Regions from separate parts of the Pseudomonas sp. 210_17 TE3656 genome, predicted to be linked through region 1. Evidence: riboswitches for the same ligand, from Rfam matches in the RefSeq annotation. Region 1 holds a riboswitch; the other holds the start of a gene.
What was found. Region 1 has a riboswitch for cobalamin ahead of ACVI9W_RS00495 (CbtB domain-containing protein). Riboswitches for the same ligand answer to the same signal wherever they lie in the genome.
Positions count from the first base shown of each region.

Region 2: linked by a shared signal. The riboswitch ahead of cobO (cob(I)yrinic acid a,c-diamide adenosyltransferase) and the one ahead of ACVI9W_RS00495 (CbtB domain-containing protein) in region 1 are both predicted to bind cobalamin.

Region 1 covers NZ_JBTRBC010000001.1:92,735-99,967, forward strand. Annotated here, with positions in the region: gene ACVI9W_RS00485 (AzlC family ABC transporter permease) at 1-546, shown strand, start outside; gene ACVI9W_RS00490 (AzlD domain-containing protein) at 533-859, shown strand; cobalamin riboswitch at 894-1,115, shown strand; gene ACVI9W_RS00495 (CbtB domain-containing protein) at 1,237-1,422, shown strand; gene ACVI9W_RS00500 (CbtA family protein) at 1,433-2,125, shown strand; gene ACVI9W_RS00505 (cobalamin biosynthesis protein) at 2,127-2,528, shown strand; gene cobM (precorrin-4 C(11)-methyltransferase) at 2,556-3,302, shown strand; gene ACVI9W_RS00515 (DUF1272 domain-containing protein) at 3,317-3,562, shown strand; gene ACVI9W_RS00520 (CsgG/HfaB family protein) at 3,684-4,526, opposite strand; gene ACVI9W_RS00525 (curli assembly protein CsgF) at 4,554-4,973, opposite strand; gene csgE (curli production assembly/transport protein CsgE) at 4,970-5,365, opposite strand; gene ACVI9W_RS00535 (type II secretion system protein) at 5,362-5,892, opposite strand; gene ACVI9W_RS00540 (type II secretion system protein) at 5,867-6,241, opposite strand; gene ACVI9W_RS00545 (type II secretion system protein) at 6,247-6,720, opposite strand; gene ACVI9W_RS00550 (secretin N-terminal domain-containing protein) at 6,724-7,233, opposite strand, start outside.
Region 2 covers NZ_JBTRBC010000001.1:3,972,412-3,979,644, forward strand. Annotated here, with positions in the region: gene ACVI9W_RS18640 (DUF2066 domain-containing protein) at 1-682, shown strand, start outside; gene ACVI9W_RS18645 (AI-2E family transporter) at 708-1,781, shown strand; gene hda (DnaA regulatory inactivator Hda) at 1,939-2,643, shown strand; gene ACVI9W_RS18655 (C40 family peptidase) at 2,759-3,391, shown strand; gene ACVI9W_RS18660 (C40 family peptidase) at 3,526-4,059, shown strand; gene ACVI9W_RS18665 (O-methyltransferase) at 4,076-4,723, shown strand; gene ACVI9W_RS18670 (hypothetical protein) at 4,804-5,382, opposite strand; cobalamin riboswitch at 5,531-5,755, shown strand; gene cobO (cob(I)yrinic acid a,c-diamide adenosyltransferase) at 5,921-6,532, shown strand; gene ACVI9W_RS18680 (cobyrinate a,c-diamide synthase) at 6,529-7,233, shown strand, end outside.

The sequences.
Region 1 (7,233 bases):
GTGGTGTTCAGCGGCACGGTGATGGCCTCGCCGCTGCAGCTCACTTTGCTGGAGACACCCGCGCATCTGTTGAACGCGTTTGGCGTTTTGGTATCGGCGCTGAGCATCAATCTGCGGTTTCTGATCTTCACCCTGAGCCTGAAGTCCAGCCTCAAAGGTGCAAAAGCAGCGTTCATTCCGGCACTGGCGGTGATGGCCAATGCGGCCTTCACCCTCATGTCGATACGCAAGGAACAGCAGCCGATCAGCCGCCCCTACGCGAACACTGTGTGCTTCACGCTGTACGCCGCCGCGCTACTTGGCACCATGGCCGGTTATTGCTTCGCCAGTCTGGCCGACAGTGCGCTGATGGATGATGTCAGCGTAGTGATCGCGATCTTCATCAGCGCCTCGCTGGGCAAGATGACCCGCGAGCGCCACAGCTTCCACGCCCAATGGATCGCCGCGCTGGCCACTGCCGCGAGTCTGCTGTGGTTGGGGCAGATCAGTCTGATGCTGGTCCTCGCCGTTACCGTGGTGACGAGTTATGCCTATGACCGAACCTAGTACGTTCTGGCTGTATGTGCTGATCTGCGCGCTGGTATCGGCCATCTGCCGGCTGTTGCCGCTGGCGGTGAAAGTCGAGCGGCTGCCCAGCGGCGTTCGCGCTTTCATCGACCGCCTCGGCAAGTACACCTCGGTTGCGATGCTGATCAGTCTGCTGGCGGGATCACTTTATCCGCTGACCAGTCAGCAGACCCCGTCGACGCTGTGGATCTGGCCTGTGGCCCTGGCCTGGCTGCTGAGCCGCACGCGGCTCAAGTCCTACTACGCCTTTCTTGTCGCGCTGGGCGTGTACGTTCTGCTAGCAATGCGTTAGTCGTCGATTGACTCAAGTCCTGCGCCCATGCTCTCCTACACAGATTGTTACGGGTGCCCTTCACAGGGTGAAACGGGAAGCCGGTGAACCATGTGCTTTACTCTAAAGCCATGTCAGTCCGGTGCTGCCCCCGCAACGGTAAGCGAGTGAAGCGTCAGATCCACTGTGCCAGTGCGGCATGGGAAGGTGATGCTTGCAGGTCGGTTAATGCCAACCCCTCGCGAGCCCGGAGACCGGCCCGCAACTTACAGTGCGCGAATACGCTGCTGAACCTGACAAACCCGCGGTGGGCGGGCGCTGTTGCAACCCCTGGGCGAGTTCCGTGCAGGGGTTTCTTGCGCTTGCCTGTTGCCGAACAACACCAAGAGGAAAGCGCCATGCCTATCAGTACCGCCAGTCACTCCGCCGTTACCCCGTCAAGCCTCAGTCAGCGCCTGCTGGTTGCCGTCGGTGCCTCGCTGCTGGGCCTGTGCCTGGTCTACTTCGCCGGCTTCTCGCATATCGAAGCGGTGCACAACGCCGCCCACGATACCCGCCACAGCGCCGCCTTCCCTTGCCACTGAGTGCCCTGCGATGATCAAGCGTATTGCCAGTACCGCAGGGTTTGCCGGCCTGCTGGCCGCCTTGCTGTTGACCCTGCTGCAAAGCTTCTGGGTCGCGCCGCTGATTCTCCAGGCGGAAACCTATGAAAGCGCAGCGCCTGCGGTTGAAGCGCATGAACACGCCCCTGGTGTGGCTGCCGATCACCACCACGACAGCGAAGCCTGGGCGCCGGAAGACGGCTGGCAGCGTGTGCTGTCGACCACGGGCGGTAACCTGGTGGTCGCCGTCGGCTTTGCTCTGATCCTGGCTGCGCTGTATACCCTGCGCGCGCCAAACAGCGTGGTCAGTGGCGCACTGTGGGGCCTGGGTGGCTTTGCCGTGTTCTGCCTGGCGCCTACTCTGGGCCTGCCACCAGAACTGCCTGGCACTGCCGCAGCCGATCTGGCCCAGCGCCAGGCCTGGTGGGTAGGTACCGCAGCAGCCACCGCCGTCGGGCTTGGCTTGATCGTGTTCGCCCACAACTGGCTGCTTAAAGCGCTGGGCGTGGTACTGCTGGTGGTGCCTCATGTGATTGGCGCACCGCAGCCTGAAGTGCACGAAATGCTTGCCCCAGAGGCTCTGGAAGCCGAATTCAAGATCGCTTCCCTGCTGACCAACGCCGCGTTCTGGCTGGCCCTGGGCCTGATCAGTGCCTGGCTGTTCCGTCGCCCGAACCAGGCCTGACATGCACCTGTTCGTCGGCCTGGGTTGCCGACGGGGTTGCCCCGCCGACACCCTGATCCACCTACTGGAACAGACCCTCAAGGCCCACGACCTGCCGCTGAGCGCAGTCGCGGGCCTTGCCAGTATCGACCTCAAGCACGACGAACCCGGGCTGCAACTACTGGCCCGGCGGCTGAAGGTGCCTCTGCTATTCTTCAGCACCACACAACTGGCCGCCTACGAGCCGCGCCTGAGCCATCGCTCGGCCGTCGCCTACCAGCACAGCGGTTGCTATGGCGTCGCCGAAAGCGCGGCGCTGGCGCTGGCCGAGCACCTCGCAGGCCCGGCAAAGTTGCGCGTTACCCGTACCCTGCTGGCCGACGCCAGCCTGGCATTGGCTACAACCACAGGCTTTGGCGAATAATCCGCGCTTTCTCTTCAAGGACTCCGCATGACCGTCTATTTCATCGGTGCCGGCCCCGGCGATCCCGAGCTGATCACCGTCAAGGGCCAGCGTCTGATCCATCGCTGCCCGGTAATCATCTATGCCGGCTCCCTGGTACCGGCGGCGGTGCTCGAAGGGCATCGTGCCGAGACAGTCATCAACAGTGCCGAGCTGCATCTGGCCGAGATCATCGAGGCGATCAGGCAGGCGCACGACCGGGGCCAGGATGTGGCCCGGGTCCACAGCGGCGATCCCAGCCTGTACGGCGCCATCGGTGAACAGATCCGCTACCTGCGCGAACTGGGCATTCCCTACGAGATCATCCCGGGCGTTACCGCCGTGGCCGCCAGCGCCGCCCTGCTCGGCTGCGAACTGACGCTGCCGGACATCGCCCAGACCGTGATTCTCACCCGCTACGGCGACAAATCGCCGATGCCCGCAGGTGAACAACTGGTCGACCTGGCCCGCCATCGCAGCACCCTGGCGATTCACCTGGGGGTCAAGCATCTGGAGAAGATCGTCGAGGAACTGCGCCCGCATTACGGCGGGGATTGCCCGATTGCGGTGGTCCATCGCGCTACCTGGCCGGACCAGGACTGGGTGCTCGATACCCTTGATGGTATTGTCCAGCAGGTACAGGCCAAGGGTTTTCGCCGTACCGCACTGATCCTGGTCGGCCGGGTACTGGCCAGTGACAGCTTTTCCGAGTCGGCGCTGTACCGCGCCAGCCATGCCCATCTCTATCGCCCCTGACAGAGGACCTGACCATGCTCGAATTGCGCCCCAACTGTGAATGCTGCGGCGGTGACCTGCCCGGCGACAGCCAGGATGCACTGATCTGCTCGTTCGAATGCACGTTTTGCAAGGACTGCAATGAGCGTCAGCTCAAGGGCCAGTGCCCCAACTGTGGTGGTGAGCTGGTGAAGCGACCGCCACGGGCGGCAGCGAAGCTGGCGAAGTATCCGGCGTCGAGCAAACGGATCGTCAAGGAACAAGGCTGCCCAACGCACTAGGCTGGCTGTATTTGGCAAGGCTTGCGCCTTGCATCGCTGGCAATGCCAGCTCCCACAGGATCGGTGTGCACCAGGACGTTGTGGGAGCCGGCCTTGCCGGCGATGGGGTGCAACGCAGGTCTCATGGGGTTTGATACTGGCTCAGGTACTTGTCCAGGGTCGCCTTGTCACCGCTATCGTCGCCCGCCACTTGCCACAAGCGCCGCTCGATACCTTGGGCCAGCAGATGTCCCACCGCCGATTCGATGGCCGACAGCACACACAGCTGCGCCGGTTCGTTGGTGGTGTAGCCGACCTCGGCTTCGAGCAGTTTCTTGAACTCGATGAACTTGAACACCCCGGCACTGCGGCCGACCGAGTAGATGGTCTTGCTGGTCATGACGTTGGCCAGCACCTGACCGCTGCGCACATCCACGGCCCGCAGGTTGACCGACACCTGATCGACCCGGTACTCGCGGGAGATATCGATACCCAGGTAGCGCGCGCCCTCGCCGCCACTGCGCACGTTGGTGTCGTAGGCGATGATGCCGCCTTCAAGCATCAGGTTGGCCGCCTGCAGCGGTGGCAGTTCGCCCTGGATGTTCACCGGCGTGTCCGGCTTTTTCTGCGACGCACGGATGATCTTGCGCTCAGTCAGCAGGTTCTGCAGCCCTTCGCGCTCCAGCACCACAAACCAGCCACTGGCCTGCAGGGCGTCCATCAGCATGCTCGCCGCACCCTGGGTGACGCTGGTCGAGAACGAGCTGGCCGGAGTTGGCTTGTATTGCCCGGTCTGGTCGCGGAAACCATACACCACCGCCATCAGCCGGCCTTTGGGCCGCGGCATGTTGAGCAGGTCGTAGTAGGTCGAAGCCCGCGGGGTCAGCGTCGGGCTTTCGCCGTCCTGCTCGGCCGGCATCGGTTTGCGCAGGTTGCAGCCTTGCAGGACGGCGAAGATCAGCAGTGCGGTCAGAATTCGTTTCATGATTGTCACTCCCCATTACCCGCCCCTTCAAGGGTTCAGGCCGTTCACCAGAACTTCTGAAATTTCGCCTGTTGCACGGTCGGTGATCTCGATGGTCAAAGCCCCGGAATCATCGAGCACGTTGATAATGAAGGCGTCTGTCTGCAGGCTGCCGGTGGTGCCGTTATTGATGTTGTTGAGCAATTGCGACAGCAGCCGCGACTCGAGCTGGCTGGTGAAGCGCTCCAGGGCCGAAGTGCCCGCAAGCGCCGAGGCACGGTCCTTGATCGCCGGGTCCTCGTGGTCGTTCTGTGCCTGGGCGTTGTTGAGCAACCAGGTGCCGTTCAACGGGTTGCCGCCAAACGCGGGGTTGATGGGGGTGTACACAAGTTCAGTGGCACCGGCCTGGCTGCCCAGGGCAGTCAGCAGGACCAGGGAGGCCAGGCGGCGGGTATTGTTGTTATTCATAGCTCGTCCCTCTCAAGATCGGTGGTGTCCTGCAGCAGCATCTGCAGCTTGCGCTGGATGATCTGCTCCTTGACCAGGTCAGCCGCCTCATACGCGGCGTCCTTCAGCTCGGTGGTGTTGGGTGGCAGAAACCGCCGGTAGACCACGCGTTGTTCATACTCGACCGTCACCAGGCTGCCCCAGCGTGCGTCCGGCCGCTCGCGTACCACCAGGTTGAAATCCAGGCGGCTGGTGGCACGCAGCCGCTCGGCAAAGCTGTAATAGAAGTCGTGGCCGATGTGCGAGATGGTGTTATCGACGATAAAGCCCATCATCTCGTCTTCGGCGCCGCCCCGGGCAGTGCCGGCCAGCAGCACCAGAGCCAGGGCGCAGGCGGTCAGTTGGCGGTTCATTGCCCTGCTCCCTGGGGCAGGCCCTTGCGACCACCGACGGCGGATTCGGAGAAGGCTTTCTCGGCCACGAACTGCCAGTCGGAATAGTGTTCCAGGCCTTCAAAGTCCGACCACTGAGCGGCAAAGCCGGTCTGTTTCAGCGGCGTCAGATCGGACCGGCTATAGACTCCGGTGATACGCCCGTCGATGGAGCGCAGCAATCCCCAGTCGTCGCTTCCAGTGATCGGGTCGGAGTACAAGCGGCGCAGGTGGCGCTTGAGGTTGGGATAGCGCGGGTCCTCGAGCAGCTCGTCCAGGGTCTGTGGGTACTGGGCCAGGCCAGGCGAATCGCGATAGTAGCTGCGCAGCGCCTGGGCATACTGGCTGCCGACCCAGAGCAGGTCGCGCTCGCGTTCGCGCAGGGCCTGGGTCGACCACAGGGTGACGGTCGAGCCCAGCGCGATGCCGGTCACAGCAATCAGCAACAGCACACCCAGGTAAGTGAAGCCCGCCTCGGCGGCGCTACCACTCGGCATATAAGCTGCCATCACGCGCCCTCCCGGTTGCACCGCTCTTGATATCGGCCACCGAACCACCCACACCTTCCGGTGGCGCTACCACCTGCCAGCCGTCACGGCGCTCGGTGATCGGGTCCAGCGGGGCGTTACGCAGGTAACGCTGTTCGACCAGTTGCTCCAGCGACTCGGGATATCGCCCGGTGTCGCCGTAGTAGTGATCCAGGGCTTCGCGCATCACCGCCAGGCTTTGCCGCAGGGTGGCCTCGCGCGAGGTTTCCAGGCTCTGGAAGTAGCGCGGCATGGCAATAGTCATCAGCGTGGCGATGATCGCCATCACCACCAGCAACTCGATCAGGGTAAAGCCTTGGTTGCGTCGCATGCTGGTCACCATTGTCCGTAGGCAATGCCGTTAAGGCCCTTACCCGCTGCCTTGGAGTAAACGTCGAAGACGTCCTCCCCTTCACGCGGGCTTTGCGCCGAACTGTCGTAAGCACGCAGCCCCCAACCCCCTTCGTCATCTTTTTTGTGGCTGAGCAACGGGTCGTGGGGGATGCGCCGCAGGAAATAGAACTTGGCCCCTTTGGCGCTGCGCACATCGCGTACACCGTCCACCAGCACCTGCAGGCTCGGTGGGTAACCGGTGGCATTCAGCGATTTCTCGATGTAGCCGGCGTCGAAGGCGCGTTTGTAGGCGTCGATGGCATCGCGGATCTGATACAGCGCGGTTTTCAGCTCCTGCTCCTTGCCCCGGCGTACCAGGGTTTCGGTCAGCGGTGCGGCAATCGAGGCGAGCAACCCGAGCAGCGCCAGGGTCAGCATCACTTCGATCAGGCTGAAACCTGCCATCGAGCGTTTCATGATTTAAGGCCTCACCGCAGTAGGCACAGCGGCCAGCGGCTGCTCGTCGTCGACCTCGATCGGGCGATTGAGGTTGCGGATCTGCATGCTGGTTTCGGTGCCGGACGGGAATTCCATGTCCGACGGGCTCTGGTACGGCAGGTTGCGCACGATGCGCGGGGTAATCGACAGCACCAGCTCCGACTGGCTCTTGTCATTACGGTTGCTGCCGAACAGCCGTCCCAGCCCTGGGATGTCGCCGAGCAACGGAATCTTGTTGCCGCTGGCACCGTCGTCATTGCGTACCAGCCCCGCCAGCACCTGGGTTTCGCCGTCATGCAGACGCAGGCTGGTCTGGGCGTTGCGGGTGTCGACCTGAACCGGAATGGTGCCCTGGCGAGTCGGTTCCAGCGGCTTGGCGTTGCTGACTTCCAGGGATACCTTGATCGCCACTTCGTTGTTCAGGTGCACCACCGGGGTGACTTCGAGTTTGAGACCGACATCCAGGTAGGTGATGCTTTCGGTGATCACCGG
Region 2 (7,233 bases), 3.9 Mb from region 1:
CTGGTGGTTGAACGACAGTACCGAAGGCTCAAGTCTGGTCGGCGACGGCCAGAGCAGCGCCGCGCCCCTGCGCCGTGCCGCCCAGCACCGAGGCTTGCCATTGCGTCTGCCGCTGGCCGACCTCAATGAGCAATTGGTGGCCACTGCGAAAAATCTAGAGGGTGCGGACCCTGCGCCGCTGCGTGAGGCTTCCGAGCGTTATGGCGCCGACGCCTTGCTGGCGGTGCATGCCAGTGAAGCCGACGGCAAGTGGCAGGGCACCTGGCGGCTGTGGCTGGGCGAGCAGCGCGAGCAGGGCAAGGTTGAAGCTGCCGACCAGGCCGCGCTGGCCGACGCCGTGATGCTGGCGGTCAGCAACCGCCTGGCGCCGCGCTTTGTGACTCGCCCCGGTGCCAGCAGCGAAATGCAGGTGCAGGTCCAGGGCATGAACCTGGCACGTTATGCCGATCTCGGCCGGGTGCTGGAACCCTATGGTGCGCGCCTGAAGCAGGTTGAGGGCGATACCCTGACCTATCAGGTCACTGGCAACAGCGATCAGCTGCGCGCCCAGCTGGGCCTGGCCAAACTGCAGGAGCTGCCAGCTGAAGCGCCGGTACCACAACCGCCTGTTGATCCGGCCAATCCGGCTGCGACCCAGGCCGCTGCGCCAAAACCGTTCAATGGCCTGCGTTTTCGTTGGTAATCCCTGACCAGGCCTGGAGCCGTTCATGATTGATATGCGTCGCTGGGTATGGCCCGGCGTAACCTTACTGTGCGCCGCTTTGCTGTACTGGCTGCACCCGATTCTGTCGCCGTTTCTGGTCGGCATCCTGCTGGCCTATCTGGCCGACCCGCTGGTCGATCGCCTGGAACGTGCCGGCTTGTCCCGCACCTGGGGCGTGGTGCTGGTATTCACCTTGTTTACCCTGTTGCTGACCCTGCTGCTCCTGGTGCTGGTGCCGATGCTGGCCAAGCAGTTGGTGCGCCTCTACGAGCTGGCGCCGCAGATGCTTGACTGGTTGCAGCATGATGCCTTGCCCTGGCTACAGACACGCCTTGGCCTGGCCGAGGGCTTCTGGAAGTTCGACAAGATCAAGGCGGCCATCAGCGGTCATATGGGTCAGACCACCGACATCGTCGGGGTCATCCTGTCCCAGGCCACCGCTTCGGGGCTGGCCCTGCTGGGCTGGCTGGCCAACCTGGTGCTGATCCCGGTGGTGAGCTTCTACCTGCTGCGTGACTGGGACCTGATGATGGCCAAGATCCGTGGCCTGCTGCCGCGTCAGCGCGAGGAGCGTGTGGTGGCGCTGGCCGGTGAGTGCCACGAAGTGCTGGGGGCGTTCGTCCGTGGCCAGTTGATGGTGATGGTGGCGCTGGGGGTTATCTATGCCTCTGGCCTGATGCTTGTGGGCCTTGAGCTCGGATTGTTGATTGGCCTGCTGGCAGGTCTGGCGGCCATCGTGCCGTACATGGGCTTCATTATTGGTATCGGCGCGGCGATGATTGCCGGGTTGTTCCAGTTTGGCGGTGATCCTTATCCGTTACTGGCGATCGCAGCGGTATTCATGATCGGCCAGGCACTGGAAGGCATGGTCCTGACGCCATTGCTGGTCGGCGACCGCATCGGCCTGCATCCGGTGGCGGTGATTTTCGCCATTCTCGCCGGCGGTGAATTGTTCGGTTTCACCGGCGTTCTGCTGGCCCTGCCGGTGGCGGCGGTGATCATGGTGCTACTGCGTCACGTCCATGATCTCTATAAAGAGTCGGATATGTATGGCGGTGAGATCGACCCGGATCTCTAGCTTGATGGCAATGGGCTTGCAGTGATTCCCGGGTGTCAATGCAAGCCTTTGATTTTACTTGTGGTCCTCACTGATTGTGCGACCGGCGCCACGGGTATAGACTTTGCAGACTTTTCACAAAAGGCCCCTTGTGGTTCTTCGGAACTGCCCAGCCAGCATGAAACCGATCCAGTTGCCCTTGGGTGTGCGTCTGCGTGATGACGCCACCTTCATCAACTACTACCCGGGTGCCAACGCCGCCGCATTGGGCTACGTCGAGCGACTCTGCGAAGCCGACGCCGGCTGGACCGAAAGCCTGATCTATCTCTGGGGCAAGCAGGGCGTCGGGCGTACCCACCTGCTGCAAGCCGCCTGCCTGCGTTTCGAGCAATTGGGTGAACCTGCTGTTTACCTGCCGCTGGCGCAGCTGCTCGACCGTGGAGTCGAGTTGCTGGATAACCTCGAACAGTACGAACTGGTCTGCCTCGACGACCTGCATGTGATTGCCAGCAAGCCGGAGTGGGAAGAGGCCATGTTCCACCTGTTCAACCGCCTGCGTGACAGCGGCCGGCGCTTGTTGCTGGCAGCATCCAGTTCACCGCGGGAGCTGCCGATCAAGCTGGCAGACCTCAAGTCGCGCCTGACCCTGGCGCTGATCTTCCAGATGCGTGCGCTGTCTGACGAAGACAAGCTGCGCGCCTTGCAACTGCGCGCCTCGCGCCGCGGCCTGCAACTCTCCGACGAGGTCGGACACTTCATCCTCACCCGCGGCACGCGCAGCATGAGCGCCTTGTTCGACTTGCTCGAACGCCTCGATCAGGCTTCTTTGCAGGCTCAACGCAAGCTCACCATCCCGTTTTTGAAAGAAACTTTAGGCTGGTGAGGCAGGGGCTAGAGCCTCGGCACGTAAAAGTCACATTTTTTTCGATTGAATTTGCAAATCGATGCGATAGAAGGCATAGTTTCGACTTCTTTAAATCCAAGACACGGTCGTGCCCATGCTAAATCGCTTCGCACCCCTCGTGCCCCTCGCACTTGTGACCCTGCTTTTTGGCTGCGCAGCGCATAGCCCTGTTTCGCAGCAGCAGGTTCAACAACCGATTTCCGCTCAGGTTTTGAGCAAGTCCTCCACCTCGTCGGTGTTCGAGGAAGAGCTGGCCACCGAAGAAGAACTTCAGGATTTCGCCAGCAGCAAGCCTTACCAATTGCCAGCCCTGGCTGACAACATTCTCGAGCGCGGTATGTCGCTGATCGGTACCCGTTACCGTTTCGGTGGTACCTCCGAGAACACCGGCTTTGATTGCAGCGGTTTCATCGGTTACCTGTTCCGCGAAGAAGCCGGCCTCAACCTGCCGCGCTCCACCCGCGAAATGATCAACGTAAAAGCCCCGCTGGTTGCCCGTAACAACCTCAAGCCGGGTGATCTGCTGTTCTTCAGCACCAATGGTCGCGGTCGTGTCAGTCACGCAGGGATCTACCTGGGCGACGATCAGTTCATCCACTCCAGCAGCCGCCGCAGCGGTGGCGTGCGCATCGACAAACTCGGTGATCGCTATTGGAGCAAGACCTTTATCGAAGCCAAACGCGCATTGGCCATGGCACCGACCGCGACCACCATCTCGCGCAACTGATCATCGGCCTTGCGGTATCACGGCGACGTAGCTGAAAAGCTCGTCGCCGTGCGTGTTTACAGAAAGCGTCTAATCTAAATTCTCAACTATTTTCCGGCTCACCGCCGGACGGCTTCAGACAGGATGTTCTGACCATGGCGATGAAGGCGCGCTTCGCTCTACTTTCCCTGCTGGCACTGCTCGGTGCCTGCTCCAGCCATGCCCCGACCCCGCCCAAGGTGGTCGAGCCAGCCGTCATGGCGCCTCAGGTATATTTCTCTCCGGTTGCCGAAGATGTGCTGTTCCGTGCCTTGGGCCTGGTCGGTACGCCTTATCGCTGGGGCGGCAATACACCGGACTCGGGTTTTGATTGCAGTGGCTTGATCGGTTACGTCTATCGCGATGCCGCCGGTATCGCCCTGCCGCGCACCACCCGTGAAATGATTGGCGTGCGCGCGCCGACCATCGACCGTGGCGCCCTGCAGTCCGGGGACCTGGTGTTCTTTGCCACCAATGGCGGTTCGCAGGTCAGCCACGCCGGCATCTACGTCGGCGAAGGCCGTTTCGTGCATGCCCCGTCTGCGGGCGGAACCGTGCGTCTGGACTACCTGTCCAACAGCTACTGGAACAAAACCTATCTCAATGCCAAGCGGGTGCTGGCGCCGACCCACCTGGCGCGCAACCCCTGACCTTGCGAGGTAGGCGATGACGGCACAAACGCTCTACCTCGACGATGCTCTCTACCAATACCTGCAAGCGGTTTCTCTTCGCGAGACACCGTTGCTTGCGCGCTTGCGCACGGAAACCCAGGCGTTGCCCGAGGCGCGCTGGCAGGTGGCGCCGGAACAAGGGCAGTTGCTGGCGCTGCTGGTGCGCCTGATCGGCGCGCAGCGGGTGATCGAGGTCGGTACCTTCACCGGATACAGCGCACTGTGCATGGCCCAGGCCATGGAGCAGGGGCAGTTGTTGTGCTGCGATCTTGAAGGTAGTTACAACGCGATTGCCTGGCGCTATTGGCGGGAGGCCGGCGTGGCGGAACGTATCGAGATGCGCCTGGCGCCCGCCTTGCAAACGCTGGCGACATTGCCGTCAGGACGTTACGACCTGATGTTCATCGATGCCGACAAGGCCAACTACCCGCAGTATCTGGAAGAGGCCCTGCGCTTGCTGCGTACAGGTGGGCTGGTGTTGTTCGACAACACCCTGTGGAGCGGGCGGGTGCTGCAGACGCAGCCCGACAGTGAAGATACCCGGGCAATACAGGCGTTGAACCTGAGGCTCAAGGACGATCCGCGGGTGGATCTGTCGATGTTGCCCATAGGGGATGGCTTGACGCTTTGTCGTAAGCGTTGAGTTTACCAAGCTGATCGCGGGGCAAGCCCGCTCCCACAGGTTTGCTCGGTATTGTGGGAGCGGGCTTGCCCCGCGATTGATCATGCCTGCTTGAGCAGCAGCGCAACCCCCGGATGGTACTGACCGGCCTCGTTGTGCAGCTTGCGGTAGGCATAGGGGAAGTACCAGGCAATGGCACAGGCGGTGTGCTTTTGCAGGTCGTCGACCAGGTCCTGGAGTTCTTCGGGGCTGGCATGCTGTCCGGCTTTCCAGGGGCTGGCGAACAGCGCGGCGACTTTTAGCTGGCTGGGTGCAGCCACCTGGCGGGCGGCAAGCACAGTCTCTTGCAGCGCGTTGTTCAGGTCCAGGCGGGCGATGCGTGGCCAGCGCTGGCTGGCTTGCAGGTAGGCGGCTTCTTCGCGATTGGCGATGTACAGGTCGCAGTAACCTTCACGCTCACCTTCGTCACGCTGCTTCTTGCTCTGGTGATGTTGCAAGGTGATCAGCTCTGCTTGCCAGGCTGCGGCCGAGAGCACGCCGAGGTTCGCTTGGGCGCCGTGCCAGTAAGGGGCCTCGCCGTCGCCCAGGGTCTGGTTGCAGCGGTCGATGCATTCGACCCAGCGTTCCAGGGCCGGACGCAGGAATTCCAGGCGCGGGTTATTGATGATCAGGCCTTGCATGCCGCTCTCTCCTTTATCGTTGTAATCGAGACAGCCAAATTGTGGCTATTTGATATCACTGATATCAGGGTGGCACAAGATGACAAAGGCGCCATTGATCCAGGCCAGTGCTGCGCCTTTCATTGACGCTCCGGGTGCAACCCTCTAACCTTCGCGACTTGTTTCAGGTGCTCTGTGGGCTGTGGTCTGGCAGGGTGAAACAGGGAAGCCGGTGGGTGCGCAATTGCGTGCGAGTCCGGCGCTGCCCCCGCAACGGTAGGTGAGTCAAGGCCGCGCATGGCCACTGGGTGATCGCACCCGGGAAGGCGCGCGACCCCGGGTGTTGATGACCCCGCTCACAAGCCCGGAGACCGGCCTGTAACAGCCAACGGCATCACGGAGGGTGATGCGCGGTTTCTTCGGCCTGTGCCGCAGCCCTGCGCGTTTTTCCGTCTGCCTTATCCATTGATCTGTTGCCATCTCTTTGCCGCGAACGCTGTGCAGCCCTGTGCTGGCAGGCGCGTTGCAGGTTGGCTGACAGTGGTTTGCGGAGACTTCGATGACTGAATCCACCGAGCGTGACGAACGCCACCTGGCCCGTATGCAGCGCAAGAAGGCGGTAATCGACGAGCGTATTGCCAACGCCCCTAACGAATGCGGCCTGCTGCTGGTGCTCAGCGGTAACGGCAAGGGCAAGAGCAGCTCGGCCTTCGGCATGCTCGCCCGGGCCATGGGCCATGGTATGCAATGCGGCGTGGTGCAGTTCATCAAGGGCCGCAACAGCACTGGCGAAGAGCTGTTCTTCCGACGTTTCCCCGAACAGGTGCGCTATCACGTGATGGGCGAAGGCTTCACCTGGGAAACTCAGGACCGCCAGCGTGACATCGCCGCAGCCGAAGCGGCCTGGGCCGTTTCGCGCCAGTTGCTGCAGGATCCGACGATCACCTTCGTGGTGCTCGACGAGCTGAATATTGCCCTCAAGCATGGCTACCTTGACCTCGAACAGGTCCTCAGCGACCTGCAGGCGCGTCCGCCGATGCAGCACGTGATCGTCACCGGTCGTGGTGCCAAGGATGAAATGATCGAACTGGCCGACACCGTCACCGAGATGGGCATGGTCAAGCACGCTTTCCAGGCCGGTATCCGTGCCCAGAAGGGCGTTGAACTATGAGTGACACGCGCCACTGCCCGGCGGTGCTGATTGCCGCCCCGGCTTCAGGCCAGGGCAAGACTACGGTTACCGCTGCCCTGGCGCGGCTGCACCGCAACCTCGGGCGTAAGGTGCGGGTGTTCAAGTGCGGCCCGGACTTCCTTGACCCGATGATTCTCGAGCGGGCCAGCGGTGCGCCGGTGTACCAGTTGGACCTGTGGATGGTCGGTGAGCAGGAAAGCCGCCGGCTGCTGTGGGAAGCGGCGGGCGATGCCGATCTGATCCTGATCGAAGGGGTCATGGGCCTGTTCGACGGTACGCCGTCGAGCGCCGACCTTGCCCGCCATTTCAATGTGCCGGTGCTGGCGGTGATCGACGGTACGGCGATGGCTCAGACTTTCGGCGCCCTGGCCCTGGGGTTGGCGCGCTATCAGCCCGACCTGCCGTTTGCCGGGGTGCTGGCCAACCGTGTCGGCACTTTGCGTCACGCCCAGTTGCTTGAAGGCAGCCTTACCGAAGGACTGCGCTGGTACGGCGGCCTGTCGCGGGAAACCGGGATTGAATTGCCGAGCCGCCATCTGGGCCTGGTCCAGGCCAGTGAGCTCAATGATCTGGATGTTCGCCTGGACGCCGCAGCCGCAGCCCTCGGCGCCAGTTGTGAGTCGTCCCTGCCGCCGGCGGTGGCGTTCGCGGCGCCGACTGTCGAGGTCATCGAGCCCTTG